Linked DNA regions of Pseudovibrio sp. Tun.PSC04-5.I4. The main gene of each other region encodes a partner of the protein of the gene in region 2 in a complex. Links are inferred from orthologs where the notes say so. Each region holds a gene or a part of one and is shown on either strand. Other genes may lie near its edges. The genes, in order: dnaN and BLS62_RS26005.

Region 1 (3,227 bases), 1.5 Mb from region 2 along the record:
CTTCCCGTCGGCCCGGATCCAAATGCGCGGCGACTTCATCCAACAACAAAATTGGTGTCATTCCGGAAATTGCGGCTGTTAAATCTGCATGAGCCAGCACTAAGCCAATCAGAAGCGCTTTTTGCTCCCCCGTTGACGCTTGGGAGGCGGGCATCGTCTTCTCACTATGAACAACGTAAAGGTCTGATCGATGCGGACCATCCAACGTACGCCCGGCCCCTCGATCTCTATAGCGACCTTCCACGAGTAAATCGCGGTAGCTGTCTTCTCTATCGGCAGCACTCATCCCAATGGTTGCCGTTTCAAAAGCACCCTGCAGGTGAATTTCCGCAGATGGGAAGGGGAGGCCAAGCTGCTTTTGCGTATCAAGCGTTTTGGAGAGGAGGCTCACCGTTTCGCTTCGAGCCAATGCAACAGCAGTGCCCAATTCAGCAACTTGCGCTTCTATCGCATCCAGATATTCAGGCGTTCCGTTTTCGGATAACAGGCGATTGCGCTGGCGCAGAGCTTTCTCGAAACTTGCAACGCTGCGACCATGAGATGGATTAAGAGAGAGAACCAGACGATCAAGGAATTTGCGGCGATCGGAAGCGGAGCCGGTAAATAACCCATCCATGGACGGGACCAACCAAAGAACCCGAAGGTATTCCAGTAAAGCTTCCGAAGAGCGTGCTTCTTCTCCATCGATGCGGACGCGGCGGCCCGGTTCTCCAGCAATCAGGCCAGTACCCATGCGTGTCTCACCATATTCGCCGTCGAATATAGCACTCACAGCCCAACCACCGGCGCCATCTGCACGCGCAATATCGCTCAATGTTGCGCGGCGAAGTCCACGGCCAGCGGATAGGAACGAAATGGCTTCGAGAATATTCGTTTTGCCCGTGCCGTTATCGCCGACGAAGGCGATCATTCGACTATCCAGCTGCACACTCGTTGCGCTGTAGTTCCGAAAATCCGTTAGCGCGAGGCGAGAAAGCGCCACAGGCACTGGATCCGACATTCAGGCTCTCTTCAATTACATTCGGGGAAGAAAAATGCCCTCAATCTTTTGGATTGAGGGCACAGCACTTAAACGCGCATTGGCATCAAAACATAAATGGCGTCATCGCTACCATCATCACGGATAAGGGTAGGTGAGCCGGAATCTGCCAGTGTGAAGAGAGCCGTATCCGCTTCCAACTGTGCTGCGATATCGAGCAGGTATTTGGAGTTAAAGCCGATCTCGAATTCTTCGTTATCATATTCAACAGCAACTTCTTCCGTTGCAGTTCCGGAATCCGGGTTCGTGACAGTCAGAACGATTTTACCTTCGCTCAGAGAGAGCTTTACCGCACGGCCTCGATCAGACGCGATAGTAGAAACGCGATCAACAGCTGCTTTGAAAGCGTCACGATCAACGCGCAGCTCTTTGTCATTGCCCTTCGGAATAACGCGATCGTAATCCGGGAAGGTGCCATCAATCAGTTTGGATGTCAGAATGATTGCGCCGATGGTAAAGCGGATTTTAGTTTCGGAAATCTCAACTTTGATCTCAGCTTCTGGATCGTCAAGAAGCTTCTGGATCTCACCAACGGTTTTGCGCGGTACGATGATACCTGGCATACCTTCGGAGCCTTCAGGTGCCGTAAGTTCAGCTTGTGCAAGACGGTGTCCGTCTGTTGCAACAGCACGGAACCGCAGGCCACCATCCACCTCTAAAGTGTGCATGTAAATGCCGTTGAGGTAGTAGCGTGTCTCTTCGGTAGAGATTGCAAACTGAGTGCTATCGATCAATTTGCGAATGCCACCAGCTGTCATTGTGAAGCTGTGGGAGAATTCGCCAGCTGTCAGATCTGGAAAATCAGTCACTGGAAGAATCTGCAGCGCGAAACGAGAGCGTCCGGCGCGAATTTCCATTGTGCTGTCATCACCAGAAGTTTCCAAAACCACTTGTGATCCATCTGGCAGCTTGCGAACAATCTCATAGATCATGTGCGCTGGTATTGTGGTTGCGCCCGGCACTTCCACAACGGCTGCAATGCTCTCTACAACTTCCAAATCAAGGTCTGTTGCTTTTAGATTCAGATCGCCACCCTCAGCCTGCAACATCACGTTGGAGAGGATCGGAATGGTGTTACGCCGTTCGACCACACGGTGTACGTGAGTCAGAGACTTCAAAAGCTCGGTCCGCTCAAGGGTCACTTTCATGCGAAACGTCCATTCTTCTGGGCGGAATATCGCTTCAACTCTGCGAAACCCGCGAATAACTAATACAATTTGCCCATTTACGCGTGCAAACCTTACAGAGGGAATGCACAGCCCCTTTACGCTAGGCTTGACCACCTGCGGGGTCGTTCAAATTGCACGTTTAAGGTTCAAAATGCAAGAGGGGCGCTGCAAGCAGCACCCCAATAATCACTAAATTCCTACTAGATGCCTACACTCTTTCCAGAATGAACACCAATTAGGAGTCCAGCATGCGCTTCAACAGCTCCAACTCTTGTGCAAGGCCATTATCTGCCTTGGAAAGTTGTTCAATTTTACGAACGGCGTGAAGCACTGTTGTGTGGTCACGGTTCCCGAAACGACGGCCGATCTCTGGCAGAGAACGCGGTGTCATCATCTTAGCTAAATACATAGCGATTTGACGAGGGCGTACAATGGTCCTAGTTCGACGCGCGGAAAGCAAATCCGCCTTGGAAACGTTGTAGTGCTTGGAAACAATGCGCTGAATATCTTCGATCTTCACGCGGCGCGGTTCAGCAGCACGAATGAGGTCACGCAGTGTGATTTCAGCCATTTCCATCGTAACTGGAGAATTGGTCAGCTGGTTATGCGCAACAAGACGGTTCAAAGCACCTTCAAGATCACGACCTGAAGACGTTACGTTGCGCCCAACATAATCCAAAACGGCCTCTGGCACGGTAAAATTCGGATAGGCGCGCTGTTGAGTACGCATACGATCATCAATGATCGCACGACGCAGCTGAAAGTCCGGCTCGGAGATATTTACCACCAAACCACCTGCTAGGCGGGAGCGAACGCGGTCATCCAGGCTTTCCAATTCAGCCGGAGCGCGATCAGCTGCAACAACAACCTGACGGGCACCATCAATCAATGCATTAAGAGTGTGACAGAACTCCTGCTGCACTTGCTTACCGTGAAGAAATTGCATGTCATCGATCAGCAAAAGATCGATAGAACGTAGAGTTTCCTTGAAGGACATTGCAGATTGCGCTTGAAGAGCA
Region 2 (3,259 bases):
GTGTCCAATTTGAAAGGTTTACCATTCCTCGTAGTTTCCTTGCAGAGGGTTTGCGTTGGGGGGCTGGTTTATGCACTCTTTGAGGCTCGGAAGAGGGCGGTTCGCGTGCTCAAGCTTCCGATGTGATCGGAGGTTTTATGCGCTTCAGTTGTCACCGTCGTTTTCTTACCGGGGTTGCTGGGATTTCCCTTTCCCTTGGTTGGCTTGGTCTTCCCAACAATGTTTTATCTGCAGAACTTCAGCCGCATCGAGCTATCTATGACATGAGATTGTCGAGTGCTGAGAGCGGATCGAAGATTTCTGATGTGACGGGCCGCATGGTTTATGAGCTGTCCGGCTCTGCCTGCGCCGGGTTTACGGTAGATCTGCGCTTTGTGGTGATGACAACGGACGGCGATGGGGCAGAGAGCGTTACTGATATACGCACCACTTATTATGAGGCCCCGGATAACGGCAAGCTGACGTTCGCTTATCAAACATTCATTGATGATTATCTGGCGGAGGAAGCACGGGGTACAGCCACGAACCAACCTACAAAGGTTGATGTGGATCTGGTCGGCCCTGATGTGAAGCAGCTCAGCTTTGATGGGTCCATCATGTTTCCGCTGCAACACTTGCACAGTATGATTGATGCGGCGGCCTCTGGTCAGCATTTTATGGCGACCAAGCTTTATGATGGCAGTGCGACGGGAGATACGCTGTATGATTCGAGTGTTGTTATTGGCCGTCAGTTGCCTGACCCACTTGCGCAGCGGTCTGACCATGCCTTGATGCCAAAAGGTTTAGCACGTGCGGATGCGTGGCCCGTTTCCATTGCCTACTTTGACCTAAATAATAAGGTGAGAGGCGAGCGATCCCCGGATTATCAGCTGCGGGCGGTTCTTCATGAAAATGGTGTTTCCAGAAGTATGCATTTGAATTACGGGTTGTTTCAGCTGGATGGCGCGCTGGTTGAGCTTGATCTTAAGCCCATCGTGCCAATGAGTGCCTGCAACACGTCTGCTTCGCTTGAAGAAGAGGTTAGCGTGCCACTTGGTGATGTGATTGCAGTTGAGCCAATCCGTTGAAATGGTGTTCAGGTGTCTTTGGACGGTTTAAACGAGCGTCCAAGGGATACGATTGAGCTGTCTTTGAATTTACCGCGCAGCACATCCATAGCCCGTTCTGCTTTAGCCCGTTTGCCTGCCTGTTCATCCAATAGGTCCTCTGGGTCGGCCTGAGTGGCGGGTCCAAGATCGCTGATGCCAACGCCAATCAAACGAAACCGGAGTTTTCCATCTGCGACATTTCTTAGGAGCTCATCCGCAGTGCGGTAGATTTTGTCTGCCAGCTGGGTCGGGTCGTGCAGCATGCGTGAACGGGTGATGGTTTTGAAATCTGAAGTTTTCAGCTTCAATGTTACCGAATGCCCAGAGGTTTCGGCTTTTTTGGAGCGATAAGATACTTTTTCCGTCAGGTCCCAAAGGGTGTTTGAGAGTTGTTCCACATCTGAGACGTCTTTGTTGAAGGTGGTCTCATTGCTGATGCTTTTGGCGCCGCGGTTGGAGGTAACTGTGCGATCGTCCTCTCCTTGGCAAAGCTTGGAGAGCCGCAGGCCCATGGCGCCGTATTTGCGGGCGAGGTCTGCCGGGTCCTTTTGCTGGAGCTGACCAATGGTTTTGATGCCATCACGTTCCAGCTTGGCCTGAAATACCTTTCCAACCCCCCAAATGACACTGGTTGGCTGCTTGGCGAGGAAATCTTTGGTTTCACTGCGGCCAATGATTGAAAACCCACGCGGTTTATCTAGGTCAGAGGCGATTTTCGCGAGAAACTTATTGTGCGCTAGTCCGACTGAGACTGAGAGGTTGAGTTCTTTTTGGATTTTGAGCGTAAATCTGACAAGCAATTCTGCCGGTGTTGCGCCGTGGAGCTTTTGGGTTCCTGAAAGATCCAGAAAAGCCTCATCGATAGAAAGAGGTTCGACCAGCGGTGTGAGTTTTTCCATCTCATCGCGGATTTGTTGCCCGACCTGTGAATACAGCTCCATGCGCGGGCGGATGACAACGGCCTCCGGGCATCGCTCCAGTGCTTTGAACATGGGCATTGCCGATTTGACGCCGTAAATGCGGGCGATGTAGCAAGCCGCTGACACCACACCACGTTGTCCGCCGCCGACGATGACTGGTTTGTCCGAGAGCTCAGGGTTGTCGCGTTTTTCAACGGATGCATAAAAGGCATCGCAGTCGATATGCGCGATTTCCAAGGTGTCCAGTTCTGCATGAGAAATCACGCGCGGACTGCCACATTTAGGACAGCGCGTCAGTTCTGCCCGAAACCGATGTGTACAGTCCCGGCACATTGCTTTGAGAGGAGCAGTCGCCTCAGTCATCATGGAGTTTAAGTCTCAGTTTGTGTGGTGAGACTAGCTTACCGCAGAGCGGAGCAGGTTTTCAATGAAATCACCGGTTTCTTCCCAACAGTTACTTTTAAGAGCGACGTTGGGTAGGTCTGATGATGTTTTGAAGAACCTTGGGTCTGCAATGAAGTGAACAAGGTGGACGTGCGGTGTGCTTTTGCCAACAGACAGAATGTTGGTTGGGCTGTCGTCGATAAAGAAGATCGGATGATGTCCGCGTTCAGCACATAACGCTGCAACTGCACCGCCTTTGGGGCCGTCATTGGTGACCAGTGGATAATCAATGTTCAGAGACTTCAGCAGATTTTCGCGGATGGTCTTGTTCTCGGCCCCGGGAAGGTTTGTAAGAATCACAATGTCGCAGTGTTGGGAGAGGCGCTTAAGTTGTTTGGCTGCGTGAGGCACAGGTTCCTGCTTGCCGCCTTCTGATGCAAAGAACGCATGAATTATCCTCATGCATGCGTCATCACTCAGGTGTTCCCCAGTCTGCACATTGATCATGTTTGCTTTGAGACGGTACGCGACTTCCTTGAAAACGATGCCTTGCTCGCTCATGAAGCGTTCCAGATGCGGGATGAATTGAAGAAGCACTTCGTCAACATCGCATATGACAAGAGGGTGAGCGCGCCGTTTCAGTTGACTGATCTGATGGAGGGCATCTGCGTTGGCTGTTTCTAACTTAGGCAAAGTAGTCCTGGCCTCCTGCAAGTTTTAGGTGAGCTGCTGCAATCATGGTTGGGCGCACACCAGCATTTTCCGTGTAGGCCAGCAGAAGCTGTTCGTCCTGCATCATGAATTCCAGCACACCTGCAAGAAATCCCGGTTCGGCCGCTGCGTCGCGAATCTCTTGTGGGCCAATGC

Evidence for each region.
Region 1: the proteins of BLS62_RS26005 (region 2) and dnaN are in contact, whole or in part, in a solved structure (PDB 1OK7), measured with the Escherichia coli proteins. The link is inferred for Pseudovibrio sp. Tun.PSC04-5.I4 from one-to-one orthologs.

The regions. Positions count from the first base shown.
Region 1 is NZ_FNLB01000006.1:2,926,198-2,929,424, forward strand. What follows is about bases 129-3,028. They hold dnaN (DNA polymerase III subunit beta), read right to left. Parts: upstream 2,188-3,028; coding sequence 1,069-2,187; downstream 129-1,068. Other genes in these bases: recF (DNA replication/repair protein RecF), read right to left, coding at 129-1,000; dnaA (chromosomal replication initiator protein DnaA), read right to left, coding at 2,444-3,028. Outside these bases: more of recF, read right to left, coding at 1-128; more of dnaA, read right to left, coding at 3,029-3,227. UniProt on the Escherichia coli protein: Confers DNA tethering and processivity to DNA polymerases and other proteins. Acts as a clamp, forming a ring around DNA (a reaction catalyzed by the clamp-loading complex) which diffuses in an ATP-independent manner freely and bidirectionally along dsDNA.
Region 2 is NZ_FNLB01000006.1:4,462,359-4,465,617, forward strand. What follows is about bases 209-3,140. They hold BLS62_RS26005 (DNA polymerase IV), read right to left. Parts: upstream 2,342-3,140; coding sequence 1,076-2,341; downstream 209-1,075. Other genes in these bases: BLS62_RS26000 (cell envelope integrity EipB family protein), read left to right, coding at 209-1,067; BLS62_RS26010 (hypothetical protein), read right to left, coding at 2,405-3,085; BLS62_RS26015 (DUF3572 domain-containing protein), read right to left, coding at 3,078-3,140. Also shown: more of BLS62_RS26000, read left to right, coding at 138-208; more of BLS62_RS26015, read right to left, coding at 3,141-3,259. UniProt on the Escherichia coli protein: Poorly processive, error-prone DNA polymerase involved in translesion repair and untargeted mutagenesis. Copies undamaged DNA at stalled replication forks, which arise in vivo from mismatched or misaligned primer ends.